Regions from separate parts of the Rhizobium sp. YIM 134829 genome, predicted to be linked through region 1. Evidence: riboswitches for the same ligand, from Rfam matches in the RefSeq annotation. Region 1 holds a riboswitch; the other holds the start of a gene.
What was found. A riboswitch is a leader RNA that binds a small molecule or an ion and turns the genes downstream of it on or off. The one in region 1 is predicted to bind thiamine pyrophosphate.
Positions count from the first base shown of each region.

Region 2: it holds a riboswitch for thiamine pyrophosphate, as region 1 does, so the genes downstream of both, thiB (thiamine ABC transporter substrate binding subunit) here and thiM (hydroxyethylthiazole kinase) in region 1, are expected to answer to the same signal.

Region 1 is NZ_JBKHKI010000006.1:68,344-77,426, reverse strand. Features, by position in the region: gene ACLE20_RS12245 (putative bifunctional diguanylate cyclase/phosphodiesterase) at 1-1,393, opposite strand, end outside; gene ACLE20_RS12240 (dimethylarginine dimethylaminohydrolase family protein) at 1,587-2,459, opposite strand; gene thiD (bifunctional hydroxymethylpyrimidine kinase/phosphomethylpyrimidine kinase) at 2,567-3,370, opposite strand; gene thiE (thiamine phosphate synthase) at 3,367-4,029, opposite strand; gene ACLE20_RS12225 (hydroxyethylthiazole kinase) at 4,016-4,786, opposite strand; gene ACLE20_RS12220 (ABC transporter substrate-binding protein) at 4,783-5,730, opposite strand; gene ACLE20_RS12215 (ABC transporter permease) at 5,759-6,514, opposite strand; TPP riboswitch at 6,684-6,788, opposite strand; TPP riboswitch at 6,916-7,012, shown strand; gene thiM (hydroxyethylthiazole kinase) at 7,074-7,877, shown strand; gene ACLE20_RS12205 (GGDEF domain-containing protein) at 7,932-9,083, opposite strand, start outside.
Region 2 is NZ_JBKHKI010000004.1:72,434-81,516, forward strand. Features, by position in the region: gene ACLE20_RS09175 (Lrp/AsnC family transcriptional regulator) at 1-51, shown strand, start outside; gene ppa (inorganic diphosphatase) at 164-697, opposite strand; gene ACLE20_RS09185 (GNAT family N-acetyltransferase) at 832-1,338, opposite strand; gene ACLE20_RS09190 (RNA polymerase factor sigma-32) at 1,801-2,667, shown strand; gene ACLE20_RS09195 (M48 family metalloprotease) at 2,740-4,281, opposite strand; gene ACLE20_RS09200 (ATP-binding cassette domain-containing protein) at 4,475-5,239, opposite strand; gene ACLE20_RS09205 (thiamine/thiamine pyrophosphate ABC transporter permease ThiP) at 5,236-6,858, opposite strand; gene thiB (thiamine ABC transporter substrate binding subunit) at 6,915-7,940, opposite strand; TPP riboswitch at 7,988-8,098, opposite strand; gene ACLE20_RS09215 (thiamine diphosphokinase) at 8,189-8,839, shown strand; gene ACLE20_RS09220 (ABC-F family ATP-binding cassette domain-containing protein) at 8,842-9,083, shown strand, end outside.

The sequences.
Region 1 (9,083 bases):
GCGCCAGCGTCAGCGGATGGACAAGGCCGGTGCGCTCGGCGACGGGGATGAACTGATCGGGCGCGACGCGGCCGAGCTCGGGATGGTCCCAACGCGCCAGCGCCTCGACGGCAAAGACCATGTTGCTGCGCCCGGCCACGATCGGCTGGAAGACGACGGAGAACTCTGCATCGAAATCTGCTGCGCGCAGCGCGGTCTCGATCGCCTGGCCCGAGCGGATCTTGTTCTCGTGATCGACCGAATAGAGCGTCGCCTTGCCCATGCGCGCCGTCTTGGAGCTGTAGAGCGCATAGTCCGAGCGGTCGAAGAGCATGTGCGCCGTATCGCCGGCCTCGGGATATGAGGCCAGGCCGCAGGAACAGCCGATCGACAGGGTGATCGCGCCAACCTGGTAGGGTTCGGACAGCCGGTCGCAGATCTCCTGGGACATGCGCTGGGCTTCGGGCCCGGGCCTTGCGATGAGAAAGCCGAATTCGTCGCCGCCGAGGCGGGTTACGACGATCTCGGAACTGGCGAAGCTGCCGAGCCTCAAGCCCACCTGATCGAGCAGCCGGTCGCCGACCAGGTGCCCATAGGTGTCGTTGACCGGCTTGAAACGGTCGAGATCGATGGTGCCGACGGTGAAGACCTCGCCGGAGGCGGCGGAGGTCTCGATCATCTGGTCGAGGCGGTTGAAGAAATAGCGCCGGTTCGGCAAACCGGTCAGCATGTCGGTATGGGCGAGCCGCGCATTTTCCTCGGCCAACCGCTCGGTCTCCGCCTGTTTCTGCGCAAGCGCGCCCTGCGACTGGATGAGCCGGGTGAAGCCGTAGAAGCTGTTGAGCAACACCTGCAGCATGACGACCGTCACCAGCAGGATATTGAGCGCAACGGCGTAGAAGACCGTGTTGCCGAGGTGGATATAGTAGACGACGTAGGGAATGGTGACGAGCAGCGTGATGGTGACGGCCGCCTGCGGCAAATGCATCAGACAGAAGATGCAGCCGATGACGGTGATGGCGATGAAGATTGCCACATGCCCCTGTTCATAGGGGCCGCCATATTCGTTGAGCAGCAGCGACCAGGTGATATAGGCGACGGCAATGATCCCGCCGAGGCGGACGGTGCGGCGCAGTTTCGTGACCGCCTCGGACGGATCGGTCTTCTGGTGGCGGCGCAGCAGCCAAACGAGCGTGCGCAGCACGCAAATGCCGACGAGGACGCAGGGAACCGCAACCGTCAGCGACCAGGGCGCAACGCCCCGATGCGTATAGGCCACCGCGACGGCATTGACGGTCAAAAGAAGATAGAGGAGCGGAACCTGCCGTTGCAGCTCGATCAGCTGCGCGGCAGCAAGATCGGTCTGACGCGGATCAATCATCAGCCATGCGAAAAACTTCGACAGTTGCGACATGATGGGCTGGGCGCCTCCGTTTTCTCGATCATGGCGGAAAGGGGCTACGTCAATGTTAAGAAGCGATCACCTTTGTGAGCATAGTTAGCGAAGTTTGGACGCCGCAGGCCCGTCAGGACCTTCGGTCCGCTTGGACTTACAGCGACACGACTGGCGAACCGACCTGCGGCTCGCGGCAGAGGATCACGAAGTCCTACAAGCCCTCGCGCAGGACCGGCCGGACGAGGCGAGGCGGCCCGCCGGGGCCCGGAGCACAGAGCGCATCGCCGCTGAAGGTGGAAACGGTGCAGCCGGCTTCCTCCAGGACGGCTCGGGTCTTCGGATAGCCTTCGACCGCAATTACCCTCTTCGGGCTCAGGGCCAGCACCTGCAGGCTGAGGCCCTGGCTCTCCACGAACTCGTCCTCCGGCGCCTCCACCATGGCGACGCCCCACTCCTCCAGGAACTGGTAGAGCGCGGCGGGCAGAAGCGGCAGGTAGACGAGCGCCGTGTCACGCGACACGGGGCTGATCAGCGACAGGAGAGTGAGACTGGCCGCCTCCCCCTTCCAATAGGGCAGATCATAGCTCAGCACGTCGATGTCCTGAGGCCCGAGCAACTCGGCCAGCTGCACCACGCCCTCCTCATTCGTGCCAAATCCCCGGCCAACGAGCAGAGTACGGGCGTCGAGCCAGAGACAATCGCTGCCCTCCAGCGTTCCAGGCGCCTCGATCCGGCCGAGGATGGGCACACCGGCCCTTCGGTAGGCCGCCTCGTGGAGGGCGATCTCCTTCTTGCGTCCCGGTTTCGACGGGTACAGTAGGACCGCCCCCGCAGCCGTCACCAGGGAGATGTCGGCCGCGTGATGTGCATCGGTCAGAGCATCGTCCCGATCGTCGAGCCAGAGGATCTCGGCGCCCGAGCCGGCGACCAGACCGGCCAGGCGCTCATATTGCGCCACCGCCCGGTCCGGGTCTGGCTCGGCCGAAACCGCTTGATCGACGGTCTTCGCCGCGCGCCGCGCGGGCCGGCGCATCAGGACCCGTGCCAGGGTCTCGATCATATCCTGCGCGCCATAGTCCGCCATGCTCATCTCCCCGCTGCTCGACCGGCCGGGACGCTACAGTGCCCGATGCCCCCGCAGCAAGATGCAAGATGCGGCGTCGCGCGCCCGAGCAACCGCCCGGCAGACACTCAATCCGGTCGCCACCAGGCATGAAAATGATGGACCGGCCCCCGGCCCTTGCCGACCCCCAGCGTCCGCCCCGCCTCCAGCGCCTGGTGGAGATAGGTCTTGGCGGCAGAGACGGCGGCGGCGAGCGCTTCGCCGCGGGCGAGACCGGCGGTGATGGCCGCAGCCAGCGTGCAGCCGGTGCCATGGTCATGGCGCGTCTCGATGCGGGGCGCAGTCAAGCGGTGCAAGGCCCCATCGGTGAGGAGCAGATCGGTACTTTCGGGTCCGCGGCCATGCCCACCCTTGACCAGCACCGCCTTCGCCCCGGCCCTCAGGATCGCCTCACCCTGGGCGACCATCCCGGCTTCGTCTTCGGCGATCGGCAGGCCGGTCAGCAGCGCCGCCTCAGGCAGGTTGGGCGTCACCAGCGCCGCGCGCGGCAGAAGCAAGCTGCGCAGGGCGTCCATCGCATCGGCCTGCAGCAGCCGATCGCCCGACGTTGCAACCATCACCGGATCCAGGACGACCGACCCATGATAGGGGGCGAGCCCGGCTGCGATCGTCTCGATCGTCTGCTGTCGCGAGACCATGCCGATCTTGACCGCATCGACGGCGAGGTCCTCGAAGACAGCTGCCATCTGTGCAGCGACCATTGTCGGTGAGACATCCTCCACCGCCCGAACGCCGCGCGTGTTCTGCGCCGTGATCGCCGTCACCACGCTCGCGCCATAGGCGCCAAGCGCGGAAAAGGTCTTGAGATCCGCCTGAATGCCGGCGCCGCCGCCGCTGTCGGAACCGGCGATGGTGAGAGCGATCGCCGTCATGCGCTGCGCTCCGAAAGGGCGGCATCGACGGCGCTCCGAAAGGCCCGAGCGGTGCCAATCACGTCGCCTGATCGGAAGAGGGCGGCGATCACCGCGACACCATCGGCGCCGGCGGCGATCAGTGGCGCAATGCGTGCTTCGGTGATACCGGCGATGGCGCCGACGGGGAGCGTGGGCCGGTCGGCGTGCAACTGCTTGCGGAGCAGGCGATAGCCGTCGATGCCAAGGGGCGGACCGGGATTGTCCTTCGACGTCGTCGCAAAGACGCCGCCGATACAGGCATAATCGGCTGGCGCGAGCGCGGCGCGGTGCGCCTCCTCGGCGGTCTTGACCGAAAGGCCGATGATGGCAGACGGTCCCAGAAGCCGGCGCGCCGTTTCAGGATCGAGATCGCTGCTGCCGAGATGCACGCCATCCGCACCCGCAGCCAGCGCCACATCGACCCGGTCATTCACAAGCAGGGGCACGCCGCTGCCGGCGATCGCGACGATGATCGCCATGGCCTGCTCGACCATGCGCCGCGTCGAGGCGGTCTTGTCGCGATATTGCAGCAGCGTCGCACCGCCCCTTACCGCCTGGGCCGCCAGCAGCGGCAAGTCGGCGACATCGGCAAGCGACGCGTCGACGATGGCATTCAAGCGCAGATCAACCTTGGTCATCGGATCGTCCTTCTTTTCCGTCGAAATGGGCGTGGGCCGCAAGGTCCGCCGCCGTCAGCGCGTAGAGTCGATCGAGCAGAGACATGCCGAAACTGCCCGGCCCCGGCGCCCCGATGGCGGCGAGCTCCGCTGCGACCCCGGTCGTCGCCAGCGCTGCGCCGGCGGCGAGCAGAGGATCGGGCTCGACTGCCATGAAGGCGGCAATCACGCCGCCTGAAAGACAGCCGGTGCCGGTCACGGCGGCCATCAGTGCATGACCGTTGCGCACTGTCAGCGTACGGTCGCCATCCCTCAGGAGGTCGGCTGGTCCGGTGACGATGGTGAGACCGGCCTCGCGCTCGCCGATCAGGGCCATCTCCGCCCGATTGCCCCGCACCGCCGTCGGATTGCGCGCCATCAAGGCGCGGGCGAAGGCGAGCCGGGTCGGGGAATAGTCGCAGTGAACGGGATCGATCACCCAGGGAATGCCGCGCGCTGCCGCCCGCTCGACCGCCGTCTCGATCACCGCGCGCCGGCCGGCATCGAGCGTGCCGAGATTGATGGTCAGCGCATCGGCGCGGTCGACGAAATCGGCGATCTCTTCCGGCGAGCCGGTCATGGAGGGGATCGCGCCAATGGCGGTGATGCCATCGGCGGTGAACTTCTGGACGACCGTGTTCATCAGGCAATGGACGCGCGGCCGGCGCTGGCGCACCCGCTGGAGGATCTCCGCGGCCCGGTCCCCTGTGAAGCCGCAGGTGTCGAAACCAATGCTCATGGATGAAGCTCCACGGCGAGGCTCTCCACCGGCAGAGGCGCTTTCAGGAGCCCTGCTTCCGCCAGGAAGGTGCCGAACCGCTGGTAGCGTCCCGGGTCGAGCGCCGCCGGGCGCTTGGCAAAGCGCGGCAGCGTATCGGCGAAGGCCTGGCGGTTCAGTGCATCGTCAAGCGAGGGGTACGCCTTGATGAAGACGTCCAGCGCGTCCTGCGGATGATTGGTGAGGAAGATCGTCGCCTTCTCGACCGCTCGGAGGAAGCGCGGCAGGCGGGGATCGTCGATCAAATCATCGCGCGTGACGTAGATCAGCTCGTCATAGGCCGGCACACCATGCTCTTCGGGAAAGAAGGCCCGCCCCTCATGCCCTTCGAGCCGCATCTGGGTGAGCTCGAAATTGCGGTAGCCGCCGATCGTCGCATCGACCTTGCCGCCGATCAGCGAGGAGGTCAGGGCGAAATTGACATTGACGAAGGTAACGGAAGAGGCATCGACCCCGGCTGAGGTCAGCATGCGCTTGACCAGCGCATCCTCGAAGCCCGAAACCGAGAAGCCGATCGTCTTGCCCTTGAGATCGGCAATGCCGGCAATCGGTCCGTCCTTCAAGACGGTCAGCGTATTGAGCGGCGTTTCCACCAGCGTGCCGAAGCGCTTGAGCGGCAGGCCGGCCTCGCGGTCGAGATAAAGGCTCGGCTGGTAGTGCAGGCCGATCTCGGCCTGGCCGGCGGCAACGAGCCGCGGCACGGAGGAGGGATCGGACGGCGGCACGAGCGTCACGTCCAGCCCTTCCTCGGCAAAGAAGCCCTTCTCCGCCGCGATCACGAGGGGCGCGTGGTCGGGGTTCACGAACCATTCGAGCATCACCGTCAACCGGTCGGCCGCAGCCGCCGGAAAAGGGCCGGTCAGGGCCGCCGCCAGAAACAGCAGGGGCGCGAGGAAACGGGACAGGGATCGGATCATGGGTTTCTCCAGACGGTCAATCGAAAACAGGGGGACGGGTGCGCGCCCAGGGCGCGAAGGGCCGGGTCAGCCGGTCGATGAGCAGGCGCAGAGCGACAGCGAGAATGGCGAGGAGCACCATGGCGGCAAACACCATGTCGGACTGCATGCGCGCATTGGCCTGCACCATGACGAAGCCGAGCCCGCCGGAAGCGCCGACCCATTCGCCGACCACCGCGCCGAGCGGAGCGAGCGGGGCGGCGACGCGCAGGCCGGTGGCCAGCTGCGGCAGGGCAAGGGGTACGCGGATCTGCGTCAGGATCTGCCAATGGCTGGCCGGCGTCAGCGCCGCGGCATCGACGATGTCCTGCGGGGTCCGGTTCAAGCCATCGGCAAAGGCAGAGGCGACGGGAAAGAAGATGATGATCACCGTCATCGCCACCTTGGACGCCATGCCGAAGCCCAGCCAGAGGACGAGGATCGGCGCCAGGACGAAGACGGGGAAGGCCTGCAGCACGAGGAGCATCGGCCAGGCGAGCCGCCCAAGCCGCGGCCAGGCGGCAAGTAGAAAGGCGATCGCCGCGCCGAACAGGCTGCCGAGGACAAGGCCGGCGACGATCTCGCCCAGCGTGACGGTGGTCTGGTCGAGCAAAAAGGCGCGCTGGCGCCAGAGAGCGGCAAGCACGGCGGCCGGTGTCGGCAGGACGTAGAGGGGAAGAAGCGCGGCCGCCACGGCGCCCTGCCAGAGCAAAAGGACGCCGAAGAGGCCGAGCGCCGCATGGCGCGTCTGCATGCAGCAGCCGCCCTACCGCAGGCCGCCGGAGCGCACCATCAACGGCTCACAATCGGCGGACGCCGGCGCCGCAAGCTGGGAGGCGAGAGAAGAGCGGGTAGGCAACATGGCGATCTCCTGACAATCATCATGGAGATCCGAGCAAGCGAAGAAGGGGAAGGCGCACTGGCGGGCGACCCGTTTCCGTTCCTACGCCGGTATGACCCGGATCAGGTTCAAGGGTCCGGGCTCCACGCCCATCTCAGCACCGTGCGGTGCTCCCCTCGGAATGGCCAAGCAGTGACGGCAAATGCCTGTCCTGTCAACCGTGGCGATCAGGCCAGCCCTTGCGTGACCCCGCGAGGGGCCAGTGCCTCGCTTTTCCGCGTGACAAGCGCGCCCCGATCGGCAAGATGGATCTGCTTGAGAGACAGGGGCGCTCGCTGCGAGGCGGGCTGAGAAGCACCCTTTGAACCTGAACCGGATAATGCCGGCGGAGGGAGTCGCTTGGGGGACGGTCCTGGCGGCGATCACCGCCCTTCCCTTCAAGTCGCGTCCGCTCCGTCGCCTGAGGAGCACCATGACGCAGGATCATTTCACAGGACAGCTTTTGCACGAGGTGCGGCAGGCGCGCCCCCTCGTCCACTGCATCACCAATTACGTCGCCATGTCGATCGCCGCCAATGTGCTGCTGGCGGCCGGCGCCTCGCCGGCCATGGTCCATGCCGAGCAGGAGACGGAGGAATTCGCAGCGCTCGCCGGTGCGCTGACGATCAATATCGGCACTTTATCCGCGCCCTGGGTAGACGGCATGCGGCGCGCGATCCGCGGCGCCACGACCGCCGGCCGCCCCTGGGTTCTCGACCCGGTCGCTCACCAGGCGACGCGCTATCGCAGCGAGGTGACGGCGTCGCTGATGGCGCTCTCCCCGACCATCATCCGCGGCAATGCTTCTGAAATCCTGGCGCTGTCCGGTGCTGCGAGCCGTGGCCAAGGCGCCGATAGCGGCGACCCGGTCGCCGTGGCCGAATATGCTGCGCGGCGCATCGCCCATTCGAGCGGAGCGGTCGTCGCCGTGACCGGCAGCGTCGATTTCGTGACCGACGGGCGCCGCGCGCGGCGCATTCATGGAGGCTCGGAGCTGATGCCACAGGTGACCGCGCTCGGCTGCGCGCTGACCTGCCTGATCGGCGCCTATGCCGCCGCGCGCCCGGACGATCCCTTTGAAGCCACCACCGGCGCCCTGGCGCTGTTCGCCGTGGCCGGCAGCCAGGCCGGAGCCCAGGCCGACGGCGCCGGCTCCTTCGCCTGGCGGTTCCTCGACCGTCTCACGACCGTCGATCCAGCCGCTGTGACAGCCGAAGCGCGGATCGAGACGGTGTGACACGCGGTAGGAGTCATGATCGGCTTCGCGCTTCGAAGAAGCGAGCCGTGAGGACTATGCCGAGCGCGAGGCAACCCTGGCGAGGGTGGGCCTTGCGTGCGGTTCGTCGTCATCGGCAACAACGGAGGCCGGCGCGGGTGCCACGTCGAGATCGGTTTCCACCCGGTTTCGCCCGGCCTGCTTGGCGCGGTAGAGCAGATGGTCGGCCGTGGTCATCAGCGCCCGCAGCGTATCGCCCGGGCGGACCGCCACGAGGCCGGCGCTGAAGGTGACGTGGCGGGTGATCGCCGTTTCGGCGAGGACTTCGACAGCGAAACGCGCCGAGACCGCTCGAAGCAGCTGCTTGGCCTCATCATGCTCACGCCCGATCAGCAGCGCCGCGAACTCCTCGCCGCCCATGCGCGCCACACAATCCTGCGGACCGAAGATGCTGCGAGCCACGCGGCCGAAAATTTTCAGCACCTGATCGCCGGCATCATGGCCATAGTCGTCGTTGATCTGCTTGAAGTTGTCGAGATCGAAGAGAACGAGCAGCGGCGCCGGCTCGAGCTCTTCCGTCCGCTCGGCAATGACCGGGGTGGCGCGCTGTGTAAAGGCGCGGCGGTTGTCGAGCCCGGTCAGGAAATCGGTCTGCGAGGCGCGCAGCAGCTGGTGCCGGCTCTCCTCGCGCGTCAGCGAGAGGAGCGCCATCGGCGCCGCCATGGAGAAAACCACGCCCTCGAACATGGTGAAGAGCGCGATGGCGTCCAGCACCCCGTCCTGGTTCAGCGAATAGGCGAAGGGAATGACGACGACGCGGGCCAGATAAACCATGCCGTGCAGGCCGAAAACGACGGCGGCGAGAACCCAGGAACGGGTCGGGCCGGTGGTGCCGTTGAGCACCAGCATCAAAGCGAGCGCGAAACAGGGGATGGTGATGAAGAAACTGCCGACCGCGCTCCAGATCGCATAGGAGAGATTGGGCCCGATCAGGAGCCAGACGGTGGCAGCCATGAGCGCGAACACCAGCGTCTTGCGCGGCAGCCGCACGCCGACAAAGGGCATGGCGCCCAAGAGAAGCAGCCAATAGCCGCCGACCATCAGGATGTTTGTGACGCCCTGCACCACGATGAGCGGCAGGCTGGCGCGGCCGAGGAAGATTCCGCACCCGATCGCCATCAGGATATAGCCGACCGTCCAACACATCAGCTCCCGGGCCCGTTCGGC
Region 2 (9,083 bases), on a different contig from region 1:
GTTGAAAAGACCCTCTCCTCGATCATCCTCTCAACGCGGATCGACCGGTAGACGCGCAGCGCCGTCACGACCGGAAGCCAGGACAAGGTTGGGAACGAGAGCATGGAAAAAGCCGCAGCGCGGGCGCGCTACGGCTTCGATCTGAGCGTGGAAATCGCTTGAATTACTTGGCGGACTTGGCGCGCTCGATCGCCTCGACGATCAGCTGGCGGGCAACGCCGGAATCCTTCCAGCCGAAGATCTTGACCCACTTGCCGGGTTCGAGATCCTTGTAGTGCTCGAAGAAATGCTCGATCTGCTGAAGGGTGATCTCCGGCAGGTCGGTATATTCCTTCACCTTGTCGTAGCGCTTGGTCAGGTGATAGTTCGGCACGGCGATCACCTTCTCGTCCTTGCCGGAATTGTCTTCCATCATCATCACGCCGATCGGGCGGACATTGATGACGCAGCCGGGGACCAGCGGGCGAGTGCTGGCGATCAGCACGTCGATCGGGTCGCCATCGTCGGACAGCGTATGGGGAACGAAGCCGTAATTGCCCGGATAGGTCATGGGCGTATAGAGGAAGCGGTCGACCACCAGGGTCCCGGCGTCCTTATCCATTTCATACTTGATCGGATGGCCACCGACGGGAACTTCGACGATGACGTTGATATCTTCCGGCGGGTTCTTTCCAATCGAAATTGCATCAATACGCATGAGGGCCCCATAGATGGCGGATTTGGACTGCAGGTGCGATAAAGGGAAAAAAGGTGCGGCGCAATATGCGGGTGCCGCGGCAATCAAGGAATCTCACGAATTGGTCAACGCGCGGCGACTGAGCGGCTTGCCGCTCAATCCCAGACATAGCCGATCTTCTTGAGCTGCGTATTGCCGAAATCCTCCATGCCCTCGCAAATGTCGCAGCCCCCGGCCATGCGGAAGAAGCGGTCTGCGATGTGGCAATCCTCCAGGCACCAGACCACCAGGCCGCGGCAGCCGAGCGAGCGTAGCAGGCCATGCGCTTCGCCGAACAGCAGCCGCCCAAGCCCAATGCCCTGATATTCCGGCCTCAGATAGAGCTCGTAGATCTCGCCTTCCTGGGGAAGGGCGCGGGCACGGCTGAGGCCGACGGTCGCATAGCCGGCGATGACGCCGGCGACCTCGGCGACCAGCAGAGTTGCCGGGCCACGCGTCGCCTTGCGCCACCAGCGCGCATCGCGCCGGTCGACCATCTCGTTCAGCGGTTTGTGAGGAATAAGACCGGCATAGGCCTGTAGCCAGGATTGGCGGTGGACCTCCGATACTTCGGCGGCGTCTTTCGGCTCGGCATAGCGAACCTCGATCGACAGGGTCTTCATCGCCCAAACCTTCCATTCCGTGGTGCCACGGCTCTGAACCTCTTTGGCATCAAGAGGCGAATTGAAGGAATGTTAACGCAGTCTTAACGGCTCCGACAAGCGTCAAAAGGAGACCGGGCGCCGACGCGCACAGAAACACACCGACTGGGAAAAGGCGGTGGCGGACGGAACTTTCCACAAGGTTAAGACGTTTGAGAGCGTTGGATCTCGAAACACGTGTCTGCGCGCCGCTCTCCGGCGCCCACGTCCGGATCCGATCGGAGCAGCCGCGAGGGTCGTTTCCGTCGATTGAATGTCAGATAGGGCGTCGCGCGTGCAGGTCAAGCCAAAGACGGTTCAGCTGCAAATCCCCGGGTTCATCGGGCGGGCGCCTGTCGCCGACTTTGTTCTTCCTTCCCGTTTCGTCCATTCCCGTTTTGCAATGCCCGGATGCGCATCCGGCGCCCGCCATGGAGCTCTCTCATGAAAAATCTTTCGGCAGATCGTCGCATGATCAAGATCGCCATGGCGGCCCCCTATCTGGAGCGCGGCGAGGAGCAGGAACTCGCGCAGGCCTGGAAGGACAACCACGACCAGGAGGCGCGCAACAAGATTGCCATGGCCCATATGCGGCTTGTCATTTCGATGGCTGCCAAGTTCCGCCACTTCGGCCTGCCGATGAGCGACCTTGTCCAGGAGGGTCATATCGGCCTCTTGGAGGCCGCGGCACGGTTCGAGCCGAGCCGCGACGTACGGTTCTCCACCTATGCCACCTGGTGGATTCGGGCGTCGATGCAGGATTACGTGCTGCGCAATTGGTCGATCGTGCGCGGCGGGACGTCGTCGGCGCAGAAGGCGCTGTTCTTCAATCTGCGTCGGCTCCGCGCCAAGCTTGCGCAGGGCAACCGCCAGCTGACCGCCCGCGCCGTGCATGAAGAGATCGCCACCGCGCTCGGCGTCAGCCTTGCCGATGTCCAGACCATGGATGCCCGGCTGTCCGGCAGCGATACCTCACTGCAGGCGCCGATTTCCTCCGGCGATTCCGACAGCGGCGAGCGGCTCGACCTTCTGGCCTGCGCGGCGCCGCTGCCTGACGAGCAGGTCACCGACATGATCGATCAGGAGCGCCGTCGCACCTGGCTCGGCCATGCCTTGGAAAGCCTCAACGATCGCGAAATGAAGATCATCCGCGCCCGCCGTTTGTCCGAAGACAGCGCGACGCTGGAGGAGCTCGGCGCCGATCTCGGCATTTCCAAGGAGCGCGTGCGCCAGATCGAAACCCGCGCTCTCGAAAAGCTGAAAGTGGCCCTGGTCGCCCAGGCGCCGGAGCTGGCGCTGACGGCGCACTGACTCCGACGAACGGAATGCCCCACCTCATCAGGCCCGCCGCAATGGCGGGCCTTTTCGCATATGTCGTCGCTGTTATTCCGCGATGATCTTGACGCGGTCGCCGGTGCGCAGCGGCGTTGCGATCTGCAGGTCATTGATCAGGCGGAAGAGGTCGAGCTTGCGGTCGGTCCCCATCATGCGGGCAGACAGCGTCGCCGCCGTATCGTTGGCCCCAACGGTGACCACCCGGATACGCAAGGGTTTCAGCGAGGCAACTTCCTGCGGCGTCATGCGGCGGAAAGAGGCGCGAAGAATGTCCGCCGTCGGCTCCAGCACCGGCATGTCCTTGGGTACCGCGGTCAGGAAGCGATAGATCTGGCTGTCGATGCGGATGACGGTGACATCGAAGTCCCAGCGCTCGGCCGAGGCCCGCGCCGTTGCCGCCTCGAGCCCATTGATATCGATCGCATGGATCGTGTCCGGCTGCAGCCCCGTCACCCAGCCGCTGCCGATGTAGTCGGTCAGGCTGCGTCGTTCGGTATCGGCAACGCCGTCGAAGCGAATGGCGATGTCGCCGGGCCCGGTCGCCAGAACCGCCTCGGCCTTGTTGTCGATGCGGAAGCCCTCGGGCACATCGAAGCGGATGCCGAGCTTGCCATGCAAGAAGGTGCGGCCGCGCACATAGCCCTCCTGGGGGCTGTCGCCGAACAGCAGGCCGTCGATACCGTCGAGATAATAGTCGCGTCCGCGATCGCCGACCGCGCCCTCGACGCCGAAAGCGCGGGCATGGCGGCGGGCGAGATCGACGCGTTGGGGCGCGCTCGGATGGCTCGACAGGAAGTCGAGGCTCTGGTCGGCATCGGGATCGACCGAGGAGAAGCGCGCATAGGCGGCCATCGCATCGAGGAAGCGCGCCGCGGCATAAGGGTCATAGCCCGCTTCGCCCAGCATGCGCACGCCGATCACATCGGCCTGGAGCTCCTGGTTACGCGAGAAGGCGGCGAGCCGCAGCTTGCCGCGCGCCAAGGCCTGCTTGCCGGCGAGATCGCTGGACAGGACCTCGGAAACGACGCGGCTGGCGATCACCTCGGCCTCTTCACGCTGCTGGCGCTGGATGCCATGGTTGGCGGTGACATGCGCCATTTCGTGCGAGAGCACGGCGGCGACTTCCGAGGCGTCATTGGCAAGCGCCAGCAAGCCGCGGGTGACATAGAGATAGCCGCCGGGCAGCGCGAAGGCATTGATCGCCGGGGAATTGAGGATGGTGATCCGATAGGACTGGTTGGGGTTTTCCGAGACCGCCGTCAGGGCGCCGGTGATGCGGGCGACGAGGCGTTCGGTCTTCGCGTCCTTATATTCCCCGCCATAGCTCGCCACGATTCGCGGATGCTCGCGCGCGCCCATCTGCGCCCGGGGATCGTTCTTCTGTACTTCGTCGACGATCTGCGGCGTGGAGGAGGGGGCGACGCTCGGCTCGTAGCTCTGGTCGAGCGCCGTCGTGCAGCCCGCAAGCGTCAGCAGCGAGAGACCGGCGAGCAGCCGGGCGGACCGGCGCAGGGCCGGAGTCGGCGCCGGGGGGACGTTCCCCGCCTCTCCAATCCTCTGCTTGCGGACGCTCCGCCTGGTCTCGATCATGCCTTCAGCCCATGTCCCGCTCAGCGCGCCCGGATCGCCTCTGCGCCGTCTGTCTGTCGCCCGTTTTGCAAGGCTCTCCGCTTAACGGATTCGCGGGACCGATGAACAGCGTCCTGTGTTGAAATTCTTGCCGCGTTGTGGAACGGCAACGCGGTTCCCGTCGCCGGCCTTCGCGGGTGCCACAGGCCGGCGGTCAAATTGTGGCGGAAGGAGCTTCGCGAAGGGGATCGACTGGAGCCTTGCCCAAAAAGCGCGCCACCTCCGGCGGATCGCGCCGGGCGAGGAAGGCGGTGGCGGGCTCATGCAGCAAGATCTTACCGTCTGCGATAAAGACCACCTCGTCGGCGAGCGACGCCACATCGTCGGGCTGATGGGTGACGAGCAGGGTCGTCAGCCCTTCGCGGCGGTGGAGCGCCTGAATCAGGCCGGCCATGTCCCGACGCAGGCCGGGATCGAGGGCCGCGAAGGGCTCGTCAAGCAGAAGGATCGGCCGGCGCCGCACCAGGGCGCGAGCGAGCGCCACCCTTTGCCGCTCCCCGCCCGAGAGGGTCGGCGGCCGGCGTTTTTCGAAGCCTTCGAGCCCGACGGCTGAGAGCGCTGCCGCGATCCGCACCCGGTCATCCGCCGTCAGCCGCAAGGCGGGATGAATGCCGAGGCCGACATTGGTGGCGACATCGAGATGGGCGAAGAGATTGTGGTCCTGGAAGACGATCGAGACAGGCCGGTCCGCGGGTCCCGCGGCGGTCAGGTCCTGGCCGGAGAAGAGCACGCGGCCGCTCTCCGGCGCCTCGAAGCCGGCGAGAAGGTTGAGCAGGGTCGATTTGCCGGAGCCGGACTGCCCGACCACCGCCACCAGCCGGCCGGGCGACACCGCCATGTCGAAGTCGAGAGTGGTCGGGCCGAAACGGATGCGGGTCTGGTCGAGGGCGAGGGCCGGGCCAAGGACAGGTCGGGTCATCGAAGAGCGATCTCGCGGCGCGGCGTGCCGGCCATGGTGAGCAGGAGGCAGACGAGGCCGAGCAGCAGCGCGAGCCCCGCCGCATCGAGCGTCCGGTAGGAGCCCATGCGGCTGAAGAGCAGATAGGGCAGGGTCACGACCTCGTTGGATCCGAAGATCGCCACCGCGCCGAGATCGCCGAGCGAGAGGGCCGCGGCGAAGGAGAGCGCCATGGCGAGCGGACGGGCGAGCACCGGCGCATCGATCCACCGCAGGCGGCTCCAGCCGGCCATGCCGAGACTGTCGGCCAGGCGCGCGGTTCGTGCCGCATGGGTCGCAAGGGCCGGAGCGAGGATGCGGGCGACGAAGGGCAGGGCCATCAGCGCATTGATGGCGACGATGATCACGGGCGCGTAGCGCGCGACGTCGCCGGTAGGCCGGAGCGCCAGGAACCAGCCGGCGCCGAGCACCACCGGCGGCACCAGAAGCACGAGCGAGGTGGCACCCGACACGGCGGCGCTGAAAAGCTTTGCGGCATCGAGCCTGGAAGGCTGGCGGCTGCGCCGCGCGATCAGCGCGAGCCGGGCCTGCAGCATGAAAAAGGTGAGGAGGACCGACAGAATCGAGGAGGCGGTGGCGATGGCGAGGCTGGTGAGCAATGCGCGATGGACCGCCGGATCGAGCGCGAGGCGGACGAGATCGGCGCGCAGCCCGGCGATGAGAACCGCCAGCATCGGGCTGGCAACGAAGAGCGCAGCGAGCGCAATGACGCCGGCATCGCCGAGGCGGGAGGGAAGGCCGGCGCCATCGAACCGGCGCGGCACGCGGCCGCTTGTCTCGGACTCGGCCGGCTGCGATCCCAGGAGGGTGAAAGCCAGGAGCAGGAGTGCGGTTATGGCCAGCTGCAGTCCTGCCAGGGCGATGGCGCGCGGCAGGTCGAAATCGAAACGCAGGGCCTGATAGATCGCGACCTCGATCGTGCTGGCCGCCGGTCCACCGCCGAGCGTCAGCACCAGGGTGAAGCTGGTGACGCAGAGCATCAGGATCAGCCCGGCAATCCCCGGCATCAGCGCCCGTAACACCGGCCCTTCGACGAAGCGCAGCAGCGACAGGCGCGACAGGCCGAGATTGGCGCCGAGCAGGAAATATTCGCTGGGGATCCGGTCGAGCCCGGCCACCATCAGCCGCACGGCAAGCGGCAGGTTGAAGAAGACGTGGGCGAGCAGGATGCCTTGCAGCCCATAGACGGTCAGCGGACGCCCGAAGCCGAGGATATCGAGAAGCGTGTTCGCCGCGCCCTGCCGGCCCCAGATGCTCAACAGGCCGAGCGCACCGACCAGCGCTGGCAGGCCGAGCGGCAGCGCCAGCAGCCGCAACAGCCAGATGCGGCCGGGGAACTGCCGGCGCCGGGCAATCGCCAGGGCGACCGGAATCGCCAGGAGCACCGAAAGAGCCGTGGAAAGAACGGCCTGCAGCAGAGTGAAGCGGGCGGCGTTCAGCACATAGGCATCGATAAGCGGTCGGCTGTCCTCTCTTAGGCCGCCTTGGCTGATGCCGGAGGCAAGGCCGAGCGCAAGCGGAGCGGCAATGACGAACACGCCGATCGCCGCCAGCGCCGCCAGACCCGACAGGATGGTCAGCCGGCGGCGCGGACCGGCGCGGGCCGCCGGGGCTGTCGGCGCTCGATCCAAGGACCTCAGCTCCGGCTCATGGCCGCCAGCCACTCGTCCACCCAGGCCTTGCGGTTCTTCGCCACGTCATCAGAGGGGATCAGCAGGGTCTTTTGCGGAGCGACGAGCTTGGAGAAGGCATCAGGCAGCGGCGCCGCGGGGGTCGCCACCGGCATCATCCAGTTGGTCACCGGCAGGATGGTCTGAGCCTCGGCGCCGGTCAGATAGGCGAGGAAGGCCTTGGCGAGCACCGGGTCATGGCTGGACTTGGTCAGGCCCGCCACCTCGATCTGGATGTAATGGCCCTCGGAGAAGGCGGCGGCCTGGTAGCGCTCGGTCTTTTCCTCGACCATGTGATAGGCGGGCGAGGTGGTGTAGGAGAGCACCATCGGCGCCTCGCCCTTGGTGAACAGGCCATAGGCCTCCGACCAGCCGGGGGTGACCGTCAGCACGCGGTCCTTCAGCTTCGCCCAGGCGGCGGGTGCGGCATCGCCGTAGACCGCCTTGACCCAGAGCAGCAGGCCGAGACCCGGCGTCGATGTGCGCGGATCCTCGATCACGATCTTCTGCGAAGCGTCACCCTCGACCAGCTCCTTGAGGCTTTTCGGCGGCGTCTTGAGTGTCTCGGTGTCGTAGACGAAGGCGAAATGACCGTAGTCATAGGGCAGGAAGGTGTCGTCGGAGAAATTGCCCGGTACCTTCAGTTCAGCCGCCTCGACGCCATGCGGCGCGAAGAAGCCGGTCTCCTTGGCCTCCGCCACCAGATTGGTATCGAGCCCGACCACGACATCGGCCTTGGAGGCAGTGCCCTCGAGCTTCAGCCGCGTCAGAAGCTCCACGCCATCGGCAACCGAGACGTAATCGACCTTGCAGTCGCACGTCTTCTCGAAGCCGGCGGCGATCTTCGGACCGGGGCCCCATTCGCTGGTGAAGCTCTCATAGGTGTAGACGGTCAGCCGCTTCTCCTGCGCCGCGGCCGAGCCCGTCGCGAGAGTGATGGCCAGGACGGGGGTGAGAGAGTGGGTTAGAAAGGTCAGCCATCTACTGCGCATCGCACATCTCCTTCTCGGTTCGATTTCACAAGGGGAAAGAGCGGCGGTGTGCCGTGCCGTCTAATCCCTCCGCCGGTGTTAGCCGGATCAGGTTCCGCGGGTTGGCCAGCTGGCCTCTCAGCCTTTCCATCATCCGAAAGGCACCCCGTTAGAGCAGAGCGAGATGTAGCTGCGGCGCGGGCGCTTGACAAGATCGCGCTTTGCCTTTGCCCTTTGCTCTGGGCAGCGCTTCGCGCTATGGCGATGCCATGACCGACAGCCCCTTCGTCATTCTCCTGGGCGGCACGCTCAGCGTGACCGACCGGCTCCGCGCAGAGATCGCCGGCGCACGCGTGATCGCCGCCGATGGCGGCATGCGCCATGCGGCGGCACTCGGCCTGACGCCGGAGGTGTGGATCGGCGATTTCGATTCGAGCTCCGAGGCGCTGAGCGCCGCCTATGCCGGCGTGCCGCGCGAGCCCTATCCGCCGGCCAAGAACGAGACGGATGGCGAGATCGCCGTCGCCGAAGCGATCGCCCGCGGCGCCCGCCGGCTGATTCTCGCCGGAGCTCTGGGGGGCGAGCGCAGCGATCATGCGTTGATGCATCTGCTGCACGCGGTAGAGCTTTCCGAGCGCGGCTACGAGGTGATGCTCACCAGCGGCGAGGAAGAGGCCTATCCATTGCAAGATGGCAGGCTGTCGGTCGATCTGCCGCCGGGCAGCCTGTTCTCCGTTTTGGGGCTCGATCCGCTGAAAGGCCTGTCGATCGATGGTGCCCGTTATCCGCTGTCCGCCTTCGATCTGCCCTTCGGCGCATCGCGGACCATTTCCAATGTGGCGGAGGGGCGCGTGACCCTGACGCTTGAGGCCGGCCGCGCGCTGCTGCTCGCCCGGCCCTTTGATATGACGGGAGCCTGACCATGGCACCACCCATTCTGAAACTCGACGACATCGTGCTCACCTTCGGCGGTACGCCGCTGCTTGACGGCGCCGGCCTGCAGCTGGAGCCGGGCGAGCGCCTCTGCCTGGTCGGCCGAAACGGGTCGGGCAAGTCGACCCTGCTCAAGGTGGCGGCCGGCATGGTGGAGCCGCAATCGGGCGAGGTCTTCCGTCATCCCTCGGCAACGGTGCGCTATCTCGAACAGGCGCCGGATTTCGGCGC